DNA from 2 places in the Telluria sp. ZT3P25 genome. Region 2 is predicted to be linked to the other one. Evidence: predicted binding sites of a transcription regulator. Region 2 holds the regulator's gene; the other holds the start of a gene.
The links. Region 2 encodes sigma-54, which starts transcription at its own class of promoters, with help from an activator protein. Its sites were predicted from a motif close to TGGCANGNAANCTGCTTT; they were not measured.
Positions count from the first base shown of each region.

Region 1 (7,589 bases), on a different contig from region 2:
GCCTGGTGGCAGGCCGCGCAATTCCTCGCGAACAGCGTCTTGCCGTCTGCCGGCGCGGCGGGTTGGGCTTGGGCCTGGGCCTGGGCAGCGTCAGCCAATGACCAGGCAAGCAGGAGTGCAAAAGTCGCGACCTTCATGCGCTGGCCCTCCGGTGCAGCGTCTCCACCTGCTGCCACGCCGATTCGATGGCGCCGGCTTGCCAACCCGTCAGGTAGCTCAGGTGTTCGCCGGCCAGCAGCACCCGGCGCTCGCCCTCCAGCAAGACCGGATACGCGCTCTTGCGTGCGGCATCGGTCCATTCGGCCCAGCCGCCCAGGCTGTACTGCACGCGGTGCCAGGCAACCGAGAAGCTGCTTTCATAGTTCGCCCGGTAGGATGGGAAGATTTTTTCACCCGCGGCAAGCGCGAACTCGGTCCGCTCGGCGGGCGTCTTCCCGCTCACTTCAATGGCGTCCAGCGCGTAGTGGTAATAACCCAGTACGACGCCCTTTTTCTGCTGCCAGCCGCCGGACGGCAGCGATATGGTGTTGATCCCTTTCAGGTCGGTCAGCACGTGGCCGCCGTAGATGTGGTCGTCTTCTTCCCAGAAGCGGCGTCCCATCTGCAGGCCGATCTTGCCGACCGGCGCGTAGGGGACAGCCTTGATCGCAGCCTTGAACCCGTCGGAGAAATCGGTGTCGATCATGCGCAGCACCGACAGCGGCACCGTGCACAGGCAATAGTCGGCCGTGACGCGCGAGAGCGCGCCGCTGGCCGTGTCGCGCACGTCGATCGTGACCTTGTCGTCGACTTGGCGGATGCGCTGGACTTCGGCGTGATAGCGGATCGCGCCGCCCAGCCGCCGCGCAAATGCGCGCGGGATCGCGTCCATCCCGCCGACCGGCTGGAACATCGTGGCGTGCATCGGGAATTCCTGCACCGCGCTGTAGACCTTGCCGACCCGGGCGGCCAGCAGATCGTGAAACGCCAGCGGATCGGACGGTGTGCCGGCGCCCGGCACCAGGCCCGCGCCGGGGTTGGTGGCAAAGCCACGGCCGCTGCGGCCCTTGTAGGCCAGGTCGCCGGCGTCGAGCGCCCCTTCGTGCTTGAGGTAATCGAGCAGCAGGCGCTGGTCGTCGCCTGTCAGTTGCGTGTCGAGCTGGTGGCCCGTGACCGACTTGGCCAGCAGCTCGGCGACGTGCCCGCGCATGTCGGCCTTGATCTGGGCACCGCGCAGGCGCTGCTGCGATAGCGGCCCGCCATCCTCGAGGTACACCCAGGCGTGGTCATTCTCGTTGACCATCACTTCGAGCGGCACCTTGAACTGACGCGCGTAGTACAGCGTGGACTGGTGATCCAGCGGGATGCGCCACGGGCCGTGGTTGATGTATTGGCCGGCGTCGAAGCGGCACTGCTGGGCCTCGCCGCCCAGTTCGTGCAGCGAGAAGCCCTTGCGCGCTGTCTGGCAGCGCCCGCCCGCGTAGGGCCGCGCCTCGAGCACCTGGACTTCGTAGCCCAGCTTCCCCAGTTCATAGGCGGCTGTCAGGCCGGCCAGACCGGCGCCCAGCACGACGACTTTCTTGCCCTTGCCGCTGCCCGTGAGCAGCGGCGGAGTCGTGGTGCGGGAAGCGATCCCCATGCCCCAGGCGTTCATCGAACCCATCACCAGCGCCGAACCGCCAACGGCGGCAGCGCGGTACAAAAACTCACGTCGGGTCAACGACGGTGTCGAACGTGTCATTTCTACCTCCACTTGGTATCACTGGAAAGACCTTGCAACTAGTGGCTTATCAGCAATACCTGTGCCAAGCGGATTACGACACCGTCAATACGATATTATTAAAATAAAGTGTTTCTGCAATTTTTCCGAATGTAAGTTCGACGTAAGCCCTACAACTCGAACAGAATTCTGAATGGCCTGCGCTTCATTCGTATTGACAAACGTGACACGCTGGCGCCGATGCGCAGAGCATTTTGTGCGCAGACTTTATTCGTCGGGCGCCGACAAGATTCGCGCTCAGGCGGCACGGCGAGGCCGCGCACACGCCCGGAGCATGCCAAATCGACACTGCACTGTTGTGGCGTAAATACGCACTTCAATGGGTGTGATCAACGCCGTCGCGCGCGAGCCAGTAGTTGAACTGGCCATAGCTGGGAATGACGCCGGGCGCACTATCGGCGAAGTGATCGCGCAGCATCTGGCGATACGCCGCCGGCCGCGAGAAGCGTGAATGGGTGGCGGCAAACTGCGCGGCAGCGGCCACAAACAACGCCCGCAGCGCGGCATCGGTATTGGTCCCGGCACTGGCGCCGCTTGTTGCGGCATTGCGCGGGCGGCCGCGCTTGACGCCGGCGCTGGCCGTGCGCGTCTTGCCGCGTGCACCGGAATTGGCGTAATCGGGCACGAGCGCGTCGATCGTCTGGCCCCGCTCCCAGTAGCGGCGCAGGTAGCGCATGAGCGTGGCAACGGACATCGCATGGGTGCGGCTGTAGGCGGCAAGCATGGCCGCGCGCGGTCGCGGCAGGTACACCTGGGGCACGTCGCGGTGCAGCGCCGTTACGACATCCCACGCCTTCATTTGCAGCAGGCGATGCTTGCCCGATGGGGCGTCGGTGCGCGGCGCACGGCACGGATCGGTCAGCAGCAAGCGCGCGCGCCGCGTCGACACGTCGGCCACCAGCACCTGCAGGGGCGTGCTGCGCGGCGTGGCGCTCGCGCAGCGAAGAGCAAAGGTGTAGGCAATGGACTGCGCATCGTCGATCCAGAGAATCCGCACCACATGGCCGGGGGGATCGAGGTATTCGATGACGTCGTTATGCAAGAACATCGGCCGCTCCTGGCGTTAAATTCCTTGCTTGTATGCAAAGAACGCGCCAGGCACGGTCAGGGCGGCCCCGGTCAGGGCCGCCGGTGGCTCATTTCTGCGCCAGGATCCATTTCGCCAGGACCTTGGCGTCGGCTTCGGTGACCTGTGGATTGGCCGGCATCGGGATCGGGCCCCAGGTGCCACTGCTGCCTTTCTGGATCTTCTGGACCAGACGCGCTTCGGCGCCGGCATCCTTGGCGTACTTGGCCGCGACATCCTTGTAGGCCGGGCCGACCAGCTTGGCGCCGATGGCATGGCACGCCATGCAGGCCTTGGCCTTGGCCAGGTCGGGATTCGCGTGGGCGGCAGGGATCGCGGCGACGGCGAAGGTCGCCGCCAGGGTCAGGGTCAGGTACGTCTTCATGATGCTCCAGTGGCTGGGTTGATCGCAGGGGCCGGCACCCTGGGCGGGCACCGCCTGACATCATAGCGGGAAACCCCGCTATGATGGGCAGCGCGACGCTGCAGACCAGCATCCGACACGCCCTTCGGCGTGACCACGCGCTAATCCTGCGCCAGGCGCAGGTCGGGGTCGGCCTCGAACACCCCCGCCAGCCAGGTGGCAAACGCCTGCAGGCGCGGATTGGCGATGCGGCCCCGCGGGTACAACAGGGACACCGGCATCGGCGTCGGGCACAGGGCGGGCAGCACCACGGCCAGCGCGCCCTGCGCCACGTGCGTACGCACCTGGTAGCGCGCCAGTTGCGCCAGTCCCAGTCCCTGCAGCGCGCACAGCAGGTTGGCCTCGGCATCGTTGACGGCGAGGCCGCCATGAATGGCCACACGGACTACGTCCTCCGCTGTTTCTTCCCCTGCAAGCGTCCACTCGAACGCGCGGCCGGTGCGGCCCGAAAAATGCACGATCGCATCGTGCTGGGCCAGTTCATCGACCGTCGCAGGCACGCCCCGCCGCGCCAGATAGCCGGGCGTGGCGGCAATCACGAAGCGCATCAGGCCGATCCGGCGTGCCACCAGGCTCGAGTCAGGCAGGTCGCCCACACGCAACGCGCAGTCGATGCCTTCGGCGGTCAGGTCGACCAGGCGGTCGCCCAGGCTGATGGTCAGATCGAGCGCCGGATACGCCTGGCGAAATTCACTAATGCGCGGCAGCACGATCGCGCGGCCCAGCGCGCCCGGCAGATCGATGCGCAACCGGCCCTGCATCCGGCCGGCTTGCTCGCCCAGGAAGTCAGACTCGGCGTCGTCGATGGCGGCCAGAATGGCACTGCAGTGGGCGTAGTAGCGCTCGCCCTCGGGCGTCAGCGACAGCCGGCGCGTCGTGCGCTGCAGAAGTTGCGCTCCCAGGTAGCGTTCGAGATTCTGCAGCGTGGCTGTCAGCGACGCGCGCGGCAGGTCGAGCGACTCGGCCGCGCGCGTGAAACTGTTTGCCTCGACGATGCGCACGAACGTGTGCATCGCTTTCACCTTGTCCATGATTGTTCATATAAAGTGAATGGTATAAGGGCATTATGCCCTGATTATCTTTGCGCGCACATTGCCTACCATGGCGGCATTCCCTCACCAATCCCATGGAGTTCGCCATGAACACCCCCAGATCACCCTCCATCTCGTCCGGCATGGTCATGCTGCTGGCGGCCGCCGCCGGCATCATCGTCGCCAACCTGTATTATGCGCAGCCTCTGGTCGGCCCGATTGGCGCGGCACTGGGCTTGCCGCCCGCTGCGGCGGGTCTGATTGTCACCCTGACCCAGATCGGCTACACGCTGGGACTCTTGTTCATCGTCCCGCTCGGCGACCTGCTGGAAAACCGGCGCCTGATCGTCACCGGGCTGCTCGTGACCAGCGGCGCACTGGTGGTCGCGGCCACCGCCACTACGGCGTGGGCGTTTCTGCTGGCCGCGCTGGCCATCGGCCTGGGCGCCGTCGTGGCCCAGGTGCTGGTGCCATTTGCCGCCCACCTGGCGCCGGAGGCCACACGCGGCCAGGTCGTCGGCAAGGTCGTCAGCGGCCTGCTGCTCGGGATCATGGTGGCGCGCCCGGTCGCGAGCGTGCTCGCCGGACTGGGTGGCTGGCAAACCGTGTTCGGCATCGCCGCTGCGCTGGTCGCCCTGCTGGCCGTGCTGCTGCATATTAAGTTGCCGCTGCGCCAGCCGACGGCGACGCAACCGTACCGCCGCCTGATCGGCTCGTTATGGCCGCTGTTGACCACGACCGTGGTGCTGCGCCAGCGCGCGCTGTATCACGCCGGCCTGTTTGGCGCATTCAGCCTGTTCTGGACCGTCGCGCCGCAGGCGCTGGCCAGTCCCGCGTTTGGCCTCACGCAAAATGGCATCGCGCTGTTTGCCCTGGTCGGGATGGCCGGCGCCGTGGCCTCACCGGTCGCCGGCCGCCTGGCCGATGCCGGCCACACGCTGAAAGCCACCGCCGTCGCACTCGTGGTTGGTGCGCTGAGTTTCCTCCTGCCCCTGTTTGCCCCATCTTCCAAGCCGGTCGCGCTCGGTCTGCTGGCGGTGGCCGCCATCGCCCTGGACGCTGCGGTGGCCGCCAATCTGGTGCTGGGCCAGCGCGCGCTGTTCGCACTGGGCGCCGACATGCGCAGTCGCCTCAATGGCCTGTACTTCGCGCTGTTCTTCGCCGGCGGCGCATTGGGTTCCGCGCTGGGCGGCTGGGTGTACGCCGCCCACGGCTGGCATGCGGCGCTGCTGGTTGGCATGTTGCTGCCGGCGCTGGCGCTGCCGGTCTGGCTCCATGAAGCCACCAAGCATGGGGCCGCACGCCAGAGCGTGTAGGCCACGCGCCGGATTGAGATATGTTTTAATCAACCTTTATTTCGATCCGGAGCACGCAATGCACACGAACGACCACGAGGCAACGCCGACAAAAGCAGAGCTGGACGAGGCTGCGCTGAACATGGCGCGCAATATGTTCCAGTACGCGCGGACCGGCGACGCCGATCATCTCGCCGCCTTCCTGTCGCGCGGCCTGCCGCCGAACCTGCGCAACGAAAAAGGCGACACCCTGCTGATGCTGGCCAGCTACCACGGCCACCTGGACGCGACGCGCGTCTTGCTCGAGCACGGCGCCGATCCGCACACGATCAACGATGCGGGCCAAATGCCGTTGCACGGCGCTGCATTCAAGGGCGACTTGCCTATCACGATGCTGCTCCTCGATAACGGCGCAATGCCGGACGTGACCGGTCCGTCGGGCCGGACCGCGCTGATGTTCGCCGCGATGTTCAACCGGGTCGCCATCGCCGAACTGCTGATGGCGCGCGGCGCCGACCCGGCCGCGCGCGACGCGTCCGGCGTGACCGCCTACGATGCGGCGCTGAAGATGGGCGCCGCGGACACTGCCGCCTTGCTGGCGCCGGCCAACTGAACTGGAGGCCGGTTCGTCAGGCGTTGCTGCGCGACTGACGCCAGCGGCGGCGTGCGCACCAGGCTGCGACCAGCCCGATCCCGACGATGGCGCCCGTGGCCGGCTCCGGCACCTCGGTCACGTCCAGCGCCGCCGCTACGAGCATGCCACTGGCGCCACTGCAATCCGGGTACTGCAGACCGCAGCCGAACGGTTCATCGCTGTTGGCGGCGGTCACGCTGAACAGGGCGCCCTGGCTCGCCATCCGGAAATCCGAATTGCCATCCGAGGCAAAGATGCTGCCGCCAAGCAGGCCACCCGGCAGGAACGTCAGGTCCATGACGATCCGGTCGTAATAATTGCGCGGCGGGGTCAGGTAGCGATAGTCGATCAGATTGTGCTGGCCGCTAATGGCAGGATGGTCGAACCAGTAGCGCAACGACAGCAGGCTCGTTTGCGTATCCACGCATGGCGGGCCAAGGTCGCATTCATTGCGGATATTCAGGGATAGCGAGCCGGCGGCGACGGCTTCCTCGGAGAACGCCAGCTCCAGGTTCAGGCCAGTTGGCATCGAGCTGGATGCGCTCACTTGCTGCCAGCTGTACGTGACCGCGGCCTGCGCCGGTAGTGCCAGGGTGGCGGCAAGAAGTGCGACGATGGGGGCAATGCGCGTCATCAGTGATCTCCTCGGAAAGTTCCTACCGTACCTCTGCAAGAATCGCGCCTGTAAATCCCATGTCAGCATCCCATTGATTCCAAACAACATTTATGATGGATGCGTAGCCGGGGTAATCGCGGTGTCAGATTCTCCGACAAAGCATGTCACAGTTACAACGGCCAGTGCCATGGTCACGGCCGCCCGGCGCATCCCCTATAATCGTGGGCGCCCCGAGGCCGGGGCACGATTCCACTTACCCGAAGGACCCCGATGAAAGCCCTGCCCCTGCCCGTCCTCATGGTTGCCCTGCTGGTTGCCAGCGGCACTGCTGTTGCCGACGATGCCGCGCTGCTCAAGTGCCGCGCCTTGCCTGATATCGCCACGCGCGTGGCCTGCTACGACGCGATTCCCGTCGGCGTCGCTCGGACGGCTGCGGCCGCCGTCCCGGCGCGCACCCCGGAACAGAACTTCGGCATGGAAGCGGTCAAGGAGCGCGAAGCGCAACCGGCATCGATCCGCAGCACGGTCGTGGGCGACTTCGATGGCTGGGGACCGGGCTCGCAGATCCGCCTGGCCAATGGCCAGGTCTGGCGCATCATCGACGGCAGCGACGCCGTCCTGCCGCGCATGAAGGATGCACCGGTGACGATCGAACGCAACGTGTTCGGCACGCTGTTCCTGAAAATCGATGGCGGCAACAGCTCGGCCAAGGTGCGCCGGGTGCAGTAAAGCCTAGGCGGGCGTGCGCACCATGTACAGCGCGC
Region 1 covers NZ_JCASIJ010000001.1:1,951,294-1,958,882, forward strand. Annotated here, with positions in the region: gene AC56LY_RS08795 (c-type cytochrome) at 1-137, opposite strand, end outside; gene AC56LY_RS08800 (flavin monoamine oxidase family protein) at 134-1,720, opposite strand; gene AC56LY_RS08805 (hypothetical protein) at 2,076-2,807, opposite strand; gene AC56LY_RS08810 (c-type cytochrome) at 2,896-3,210, opposite strand; gene AC56LY_RS08815 (LysR family transcriptional regulator) at 3,351-4,280, opposite strand; gene AC56LY_RS08820 (MFS transporter) at 4,388-5,596, shown strand; gene AC56LY_RS08825 (ankyrin repeat domain-containing protein) at 5,655-6,188, shown strand; gene AC56LY_RS08830 (PEP-CTERM sorting domain-containing protein) at 6,205-6,843, opposite strand; gene AC56LY_RS08835 (hypothetical protein) at 7,096-7,554, shown strand; gene AC56LY_RS08840 (GNAT family N-acetyltransferase) at 7,558-7,589, opposite strand, start outside.
Region 1: the regulator sigma-54 is predicted to act here: its motif matches at 1,770-1,787, upstream of AC56LY_RS08800 (flavin monoamine oxidase family protein).

Region 2 (7,589 bases):
AAAAGGTAAGTGCATGTCGATTCGTGATTGGAAATGTGAGGACTCAAAGCAGCAGCTGGTCTGGGCGGCTGCAACAGGCGAAGCGCTACGTGTGCTTGAGGGCAAATGGAAGATCGTCATCATCTTCCAGCTCTTTGCAGCGAAACAGCCGCTTCGCTTTTCGGAACTCGAGCGCCGCGTGGAGGGCGTCAATCAAAAGATGCTCATCCAACAACTGAAAGAGTTGGAAAAGGACGAGACCGTCATACGGAAAATTTATCCGCAGGTGCCACCTAAGGTCGAATATGCACTTAGCGAAATGGGCCTCGCGCTCGGCCCATCAATTGAATGCCTGATCGACTGGACATTTATGCGCCGAGAAACTATTCATGGCGGCTCGGAAGCTTAGTCGCTTGCAGCTTCGCATTATTTACATGCTCTGCACTTAGCCGCAGCGCACTGCTCAATCGCTTGCAAACCCTAGTACGGCAAGTCTCGCGTTGTAGTCCTATGCGGTTTATCTAGTCCATGAACCAGTATTCATGGCCGTTCGATTTGAAAGCAATAAACGAATAGATCGTCACCCGTTAACTGGTTAGGCTGTGAATCTCCTCCATACTTTCAAAGGATTCACGATGCTGCAGTTATCAGGGAAAGTAGCAATCGTCACTGGCGCAAGTTCAGGCATTGGCTACGAAACGGCCAAGCTATTCGCAAGCGAAGGTGCGAATCTGGTCGTCACCGCTCGCCGCCACAGCGAACTTGCCAAACTGGTCGCGGACATCGAGCGCCATGGCGGTGAGGCAGTTGCCATTGCCGGGGATATCAGGGACGAGAACCTTGCGCGCTCATTGGTTGAAATGGCAGAAAGCCGCTTTGGCGGACTCGACATTGCTTTCAACAACGCTGGTACGACAGGGGATCCCGCCCCAGTGGCCGATATAACGGCTGACGCCTGGCAAGCTACGCTCGATACAAATTTGACGGGCTCTTTTCTCGGTGCGAAGTACCAACTGCCCGCAATGATAAAACGAGGCGGCGGTTCGATCATTTTCACGTCGACATTTGTCGGAAGCACTGTGGGTTTTCCAGGAATGGGGGCATACGCTGCCAGTAAAGCAGGACTGATCGGTCTGATGCAGGTCATCGCCGTCGAATATGGCATGCACGGTATTCGCGCCAATGCTTTACTCCCCGGGGGAACCGATACACCGATGGGTCGAGCGACCGCCAATACGCCTGAGGCACTGGCTTTTGTAAAAGGCTTGCACACCCTCAAACGCATTGCACGGCCAGAGGAAATCGCCCGCTCGGCACTCTATCTCGCTTCTGATGCCTCCAGCTTCAGCACTGGCTCGACGCTTTTGGTGGATGGTGGCGTATCAATCAACCGCACATAACAGAAGAAATGCCGGTGACACCAGCATCCCTGATGCGAATGTCGCCGTCATGTCAGATCGGACCGATTACCTTACCACCGGTGTAGTACACGTAGGTCAGCGGCCCATCAGGAATAATCTGGCTAATTTCATTGATTGGTTCTGCTTTTAAGGTACTGCGACCGTCACATTATTTCAGCACCGACGCCGCATCTACAATCCGCACATCATGCATCTGGTGCAGATACGATTCCAGATATCCCTTGTGCGACGCGCCGACGATGACCAGCATGCGCTGACCGGGCCGCAACCCCAGGACGTCCCGGATATTGGCCGCCATGCGCAGGTTGCGCGTTTCCCAGTAACCCACGTACTGGCGGCCGAAGCGCTGCGCTGACGGCTCATTAAGCGCCGCGCCGAAGTCGCTGCGGTAGATCAGGGCCGCCTGGCCGGGCGCATTGTCGGCGCGGTACATCGCCAGCACGCCTTCGGCACTGGCCAGCAACCCCTCCTGCGTCTTGTCCACTGCAGCGCGCTGCTTCGTGGCAGGGTTATCCCACGCCGTCATCAGCGCATCGCCAAACGCCTTCTGGTCTTCAGACGCGCTGTCGGCGGTATGGTCGTCCATTGCGTACAGGCGTTCAAGACCGAGCCGGGCCGCCAGGCGTGCACCGATCATCAGGCTTTCGTCCATCCTGGTTTCCAGCTTCACGAGTACGCTGACCAGTGTGGCATCCAGACCGTCACCGGCACGGCGCTCAACCTCGGGCAAGCGCAGCCACTGGACCAGCGCCGATGCGCGCTCGCCCCCAGCGAGGAACAGCGCTGCCAGGTGACGGCGCTGCGCCGGGGTCGGCGCGTCGGGCCAGGCAGCCAGCAAGGCCTCGGCAGCCTCGGTCGCCGCTGCGACATCCAGGCCTGTGGCCAGCCGCGCCGGTGCAGTATCCCTGCAATAGGAATCGATCGAGTCCTTGTAGCGGACTGGGTAGCGTCGCATGAAGTCGCACTGCGGCCCGGACACCGCCTCGATCGCAATCGCCTGCGGCTTCCATGCGGCCAGGCGTTCGTTCAGCAGCGTCAGGCTGGCGGCCTGGAAGGTTTTCGGCAATTGCGACAGATGGGGGGAGCCCAATACCAGCACCTCATTGGCAGGCCCGGAGGCCGGTCCCTTGAATGCGCCCGCATTGAAGTCAGGCTGCCAGGCCTGGGCGGCGGCGCTGCCGCACAAGGTCATCGACAACAGCAAGGCGGTCATGCGCATCGGGGTTCCTCATCGGTTCATGAAGCCACGATGTTTGCACCGCCTGCACGAAAAGTCACGCGCAAACGGATATGCATGGAGACGCTTACGCGAGATGCCGTAGCGGATGCGCATGCACCGGCCACACCGGCGCAAAGAAGTGCGCCACCATCGCATCGGTCACGAGGTCGAGCGATGGCGGATTCCATTGCGGCGCATTGTCCTTGTCGATGACGAGCGCGCGCACGCCTTCGAGCACCTCGCCATGCTCGAAGTTGCGGCGCACCAGCGAGCGCTCCAGGCGCAGACAGTCGGCGACATCGAGCGATGCGCCGCGCAGCAGCAGCTCGCGCGTCACGCACATCATCAATGGCGAGCGCTGACGCATTGCATTCAATGCCTTCTGCGCGAATGGCGTGTCGTCACCCTCGAGCGAGGCCATGATTGCCGCCACCGAATCCGCGCCAAAGTGCGCATCGATGCGCGCGCGGTTGGCTTGCAATTCGCTCTCGCCGGGGTGCGCCGTGGCAAACTCGCGGATCGCCGCCGGCAGATCCGCGCCTGCCGTCGCCTCGATCAGCGCCTGCAACGCCGGCAGGTCGGCGCCCGGCACGAACACGTCGGCCAGGCCCACATACAGCGCGTCGGCCGCGCCGATCGTCAAGCCGGTCAAGCCCAGGAACATCCCCAATTGCCCCGGCGCGTGCGACAGAAAATGGCTGCCGCCGACATCGGGGAACAGGCCGATATTCACCTCGGGCATCGCCATCTTGGTGCGCTCGGTGACGATGCGCAGGCCGCAATCGGGGCCGCCCTGCGCGATGCCCATGCCCCCGCCCATGACCACGCCATCCATCAGCGCGATATACGGTTTCGGATAAAAATGGATCAGGTGATTCAGCGCGTATTCTTCGGTGAAGAAATCCTCGAGCAGTGCGCTGCCGCCTTGCGGCGAGGCGTTGCCGACCTCGTGGAAGAAGCGGATATCGCCGCCCGCGCACAGTGCTTTTTCGCTGCTGCTGGTGATCACGACCGCATCGACGGCAGCGTCACGCTGCCAGTCGAGCAGGATCGCGGTCAGCGCGCGCACCATGTCCAGTGACAGCGAATTGAGCGCCTTGGGACGGTCTAGCGTGATGATGCCGGTGCGGTTGGCGATGCGGGTCAGGACGTGTTCGGACATGGCGTGATCCATCGAAAGGAAACACGTATTTTACCGGCAGCGGGATGCAAAAAGGGCGTCCCGAAAAGACGCCCCTGGCGGTGGTGACCTGCGCTCGATCAGGCGACAGCGACGTCGGCTTCGTCGACGTCCAGGCGTTTGATCGCTGTGCGGTTATGGTCTTTGAGCATCTGCTTGTGCTTCAGGATTTGTCGATCCAGTTTATCCATCAACATGTCGATCGCGGCATACAGGTCTTGCGCGACGCTCGCCACGTGCAGGGTCTTGCCCGACACCTGGACATTGATTTCAGCTTTTTGCCTTTTTTCTTTTTCAGTGAGGTTATCGACGGCCAGGAAGACGTGGGTATCTATGACTTGATCGAAATGGCGAATAATGCGTTCCAGCTTATTCTGAACGTATTCACGGATGGCAGGGGTTACTTCGAGATGGTGACCACTGATGGTGAGGTTCATACACACTCCTTTGAAGATGTCACGTCGCTTGCACCACACAGGAGCTGAAGGCACAGACTGTATGAGCGGCGTTGTTACAAGGCTTTGCGGAGACTGACGGGGGGGATCTTGAGCGCTTCACGGTATTTTGCGACCGTCCTGCGCGCAATGACCATGCCTTGTTCCCCGAGCATTTCCGCGATCTTGCTGTCGGATAATGGATTCTTAGGGTCTTCTGCTCCTGTCAATTGTGCGATGAGCGCACGGATTGCCGTTGAGGATGCTTCGCCTCCCGCTTCGGTGGCAACGTGGCTGCCGAAGAAATACTTCAACTCGAACATGCCGTGCGGGGTCAGCATGTATTTCTGGGTTGTGACACGAGAGATGGTGCTCTCGTGCAGACCTAGTGTATCAGCTATCTCGCGCAAAACAAGGGGCCGCATGGCAACCGCGCCGTGGCTGAAAAAGTTGCGCTGGCGCTCGACAATCGCCTCGGCCACACGCAGAATCGTGTCGAAACGCTGGCGCATGTTCTTGATGAGCCACTTCGCCTCTTGCATCTGCGCGCCCATCTGGCTCTCGCTGCGGCCCTGCTTGAGCATCGTGGCGTACAGGCTGTTCACGCGCAGGCGCGGCATCACGTCCGGGTTCAGCGTGACCGCCCAGCCATTCTTCGCGCGCCGCACGATCACGTCCGGCACCACGTAATCCGACACGTTCGACGCGAACGCGGCGCCCGGATGCGGATTGCACTGGCGGACCACAGCCTGCACTTCGCGCAGGTCTTCGTCGTCGCAATCGAGCGCTTTTTTCAGCTTGCTGTATTCGCGCTGCGCGAACCAGGTCAGGTAGCCTTCGACGATCTTCAGCGCCATGCGGCGCGTGACCATCGGCACGCCCGGCATGCGCCGGATCTGCAGCGCCAGGCATTCGGCCGCGCTGCGCGCGCCCACGCCCACCGGGTCCATGCTCTGCACCATCGCCAGCGCGCAGCGCAGTTCGTCGAGATCGACCTCGAGTTCTTCGGGCAGCCGCGAGTGGATGTCGTCGAGCGGCTCGTCCAGGTAACCGTTGTCGTCGAGCGCGTCGATCACCAGTTCGGCCAGTGCGCGATCGCGGGTCGAGAGCAGCGTTTCGCGCACCTGTTCCATCAGGTGTTCGCGCAGCGTGATGGCGCACGCCTCCAGCTGCGGGCGGCCGTCTTCGTCGTCGCTGCTGCTACTGCTGCCGGACGACGCGCCGCTGCCTTCGCTCCACTCGTTGTCGGGCCGGTCGCCATCGACCGCGCCGCCTTCAGCGCCCTCGCCTTCGGCCGGCGCGCTGCCTTCACCTTCGGCCTGCTGGCCCGGCGCCGGTGGCGCCTCGCCGGATGCCGGCGCATTGTTGATGGCCCCATCGGCCAGCAAGCGCACCGAATGATCGAGCGGATCGTCGAGCCTTTCGAGCAGCGGGTTATCGCCCAGTATCTGCTCGATCTCCTGGTGCAGTTCGAGCGTCGACAGCTGCAGCAACCGGATCGATTGCTGCAGCTGTGGCGTGAGCGCCAGGTGCTGCGAAGTGCGGAGCTGAAGGGACTGTTTCATCAATTGGTCATGGCTTACATGCGGAAATGTTCACCAAGGTACACGCGGCGCACCGACTCGTCGGCGATGATATCGTCGGGACGGCCGGATGCGAGCACCGCGCCCTGATTGATGATGTAGGCGCGGTCGCAGATGCCAAGCGTCTCGCGCACATTATGGTCGGTGATCAGGACGCCGATCTTGCGCTCCTTGAGGAAGCGCACGATGCGCTGGATCTCGATCACGGCGATCGGGTCGACACCGGCAAAGGGTTCATCGAGCAGCACGAAGCGCGGATTGGTGGCCAGTGCGCGTGCGATCTCCACGCGGCGCCGCTCGCCGCCCGACAGCGACAGCGCCGGGTTCTCGCGCAGCTTTTCGATCTGCAGGTCGGCCAGCAAGTTGTCGAGCCGCTCGCCGATCTGCGCTTTGGTCAGCGACTTGCCGTCGACCTTCTGCAGTTCGAGCACGGCGCGGATGTTTTCTTCCACCGTCAGCTTGCGAAACACCGACGCTTCCTGCGGCAGATACGACAGGCCGAGCACCGCGCGGCGATGGATCGGCAGGCTGGTGATGTCGGTGCCGTTGATGCTGATCGAGCCGGCATCCGACGGCACCAGGCCGACGATCATGTAGAACGAGGTGGTCTTGCCGGCGCCGTTCGGGCCCAGCAAACCCACCACCTCGCCGCATTCGACGTCGAGCGACACGTCGCGCACGACCAGGCGCTTGCCATAGCTTTTCTGCAGGCCCTTGACGACCAGCGTGCTGCGATCGTTCAGCTCCGTCATTGCGTGCCTCCGGCCGGCGTACGCTTGGGCGCCAGGATCAGCGTGCCACGTCCGCCGCCAACCTTGCTTTCGCCGCTGACGTCATTGCGCACGGCGACGACTTCCTTGCGGTTGTCGTACGAGATGAACGGGCCAGTCATCTGGTTGGTCATCCGGTCGTTTTCGAGTTCCTTGACGACCGCGTTCGAGTACAGGCGCACCAGCTCCGAACGTTCATCGTATTCGATGCGTTCGGCCTGACCCTCGACCCACAGGTTCGGGCCGCCGTCGCGCTTCTGCCGGAACGTGGCAGGCTTGCCGTTGGCCGCGGTGAGCGTCACGCTCATATAGCCTTCGGGCGTATCCCTGACCACGGCGCGCTCGGCCTTGACCAGCAACGTGCCGCGGGTCAGGATCACGTTGCCGGTAAAGGTGCGAACGCCCGCGACGCCATCGAGGTCGCCGTTGTCGTATTCAAGTGCCGCCTGCTTGAGCGAGTCGGCCTTTTCGGCCATGGCGGTCAAGGAAAGGAGTGAAAAGAAAGCGGCAGCGAAGAGTTTTTTCATGATGGTGCTGGTCCTGGGTTAGCACGCGCGCATGGCTGATGGCCTTCAGCGCTGGCGTGGCGGATAGACGATACGGCCGCGGCCGGACAATTTCATCTGCATTGTCGCGTTGTTGGCCACCAGGCCGACGGCCTTGAGGGTGGACGCGCCAAGCTCCATGTCGATCGGCTGGTCGGTCTTGACGATTTCTTCGTCGGGCAATACGGTCATGGCCGACGTGCGCACGCGCAGCGCTTCGCTGGCGGGCGTTTTGGGGCGCTGCAGATCGACGTCGCCGAACAGTTCGACACGGTGTTCTTCGTGGAAGATGCGCGCGCTCTTGGCCACCACCGTCATCGGCGGACGGCCCGGTTCGATGCCGCGCATGAGCGGCTGGTCGACGTTCGACACGTCCCCTTGCGGGATGTGGGCCAGGCGCTTGCCCGACACCACGTAGCTCGGCTGGCCGTTGGGCGTCATTCGCACAAACGAAAAGT
Region 2 covers NZ_JCASIJ010000002.1:780,491-788,079, reverse strand. Annotated here, with positions in the region: gene AC56LY_RS22135 (winged helix-turn-helix transcriptional regulator) at 14-388, shown strand; gene AC56LY_RS22130 (SDR family oxidoreductase) at 615-1,379, shown strand; gene AC56LY_RS22125 (DUF5694 domain-containing protein) at 1,549-2,619, opposite strand; gene AC56LY_RS22120 (enoyl-CoA hydratase/isomerase family protein) at 2,705-3,781, opposite strand; gene hpf (ribosome hibernation-promoting factor, HPF/YfiA family) at 3,880-4,236, opposite strand; gene AC56LY_RS22110 (RNA polymerase factor sigma-54) at 4,311-5,798, opposite strand; gene lptB (LPS export ABC transporter ATP-binding protein) at 5,813-6,568, opposite strand; gene lptA (lipopolysaccharide transport periplasmic protein LptA) at 6,565-7,113, opposite strand; gene lptC (LPS export ABC transporter periplasmic protein LptC) at 7,159-7,589, opposite strand, start outside.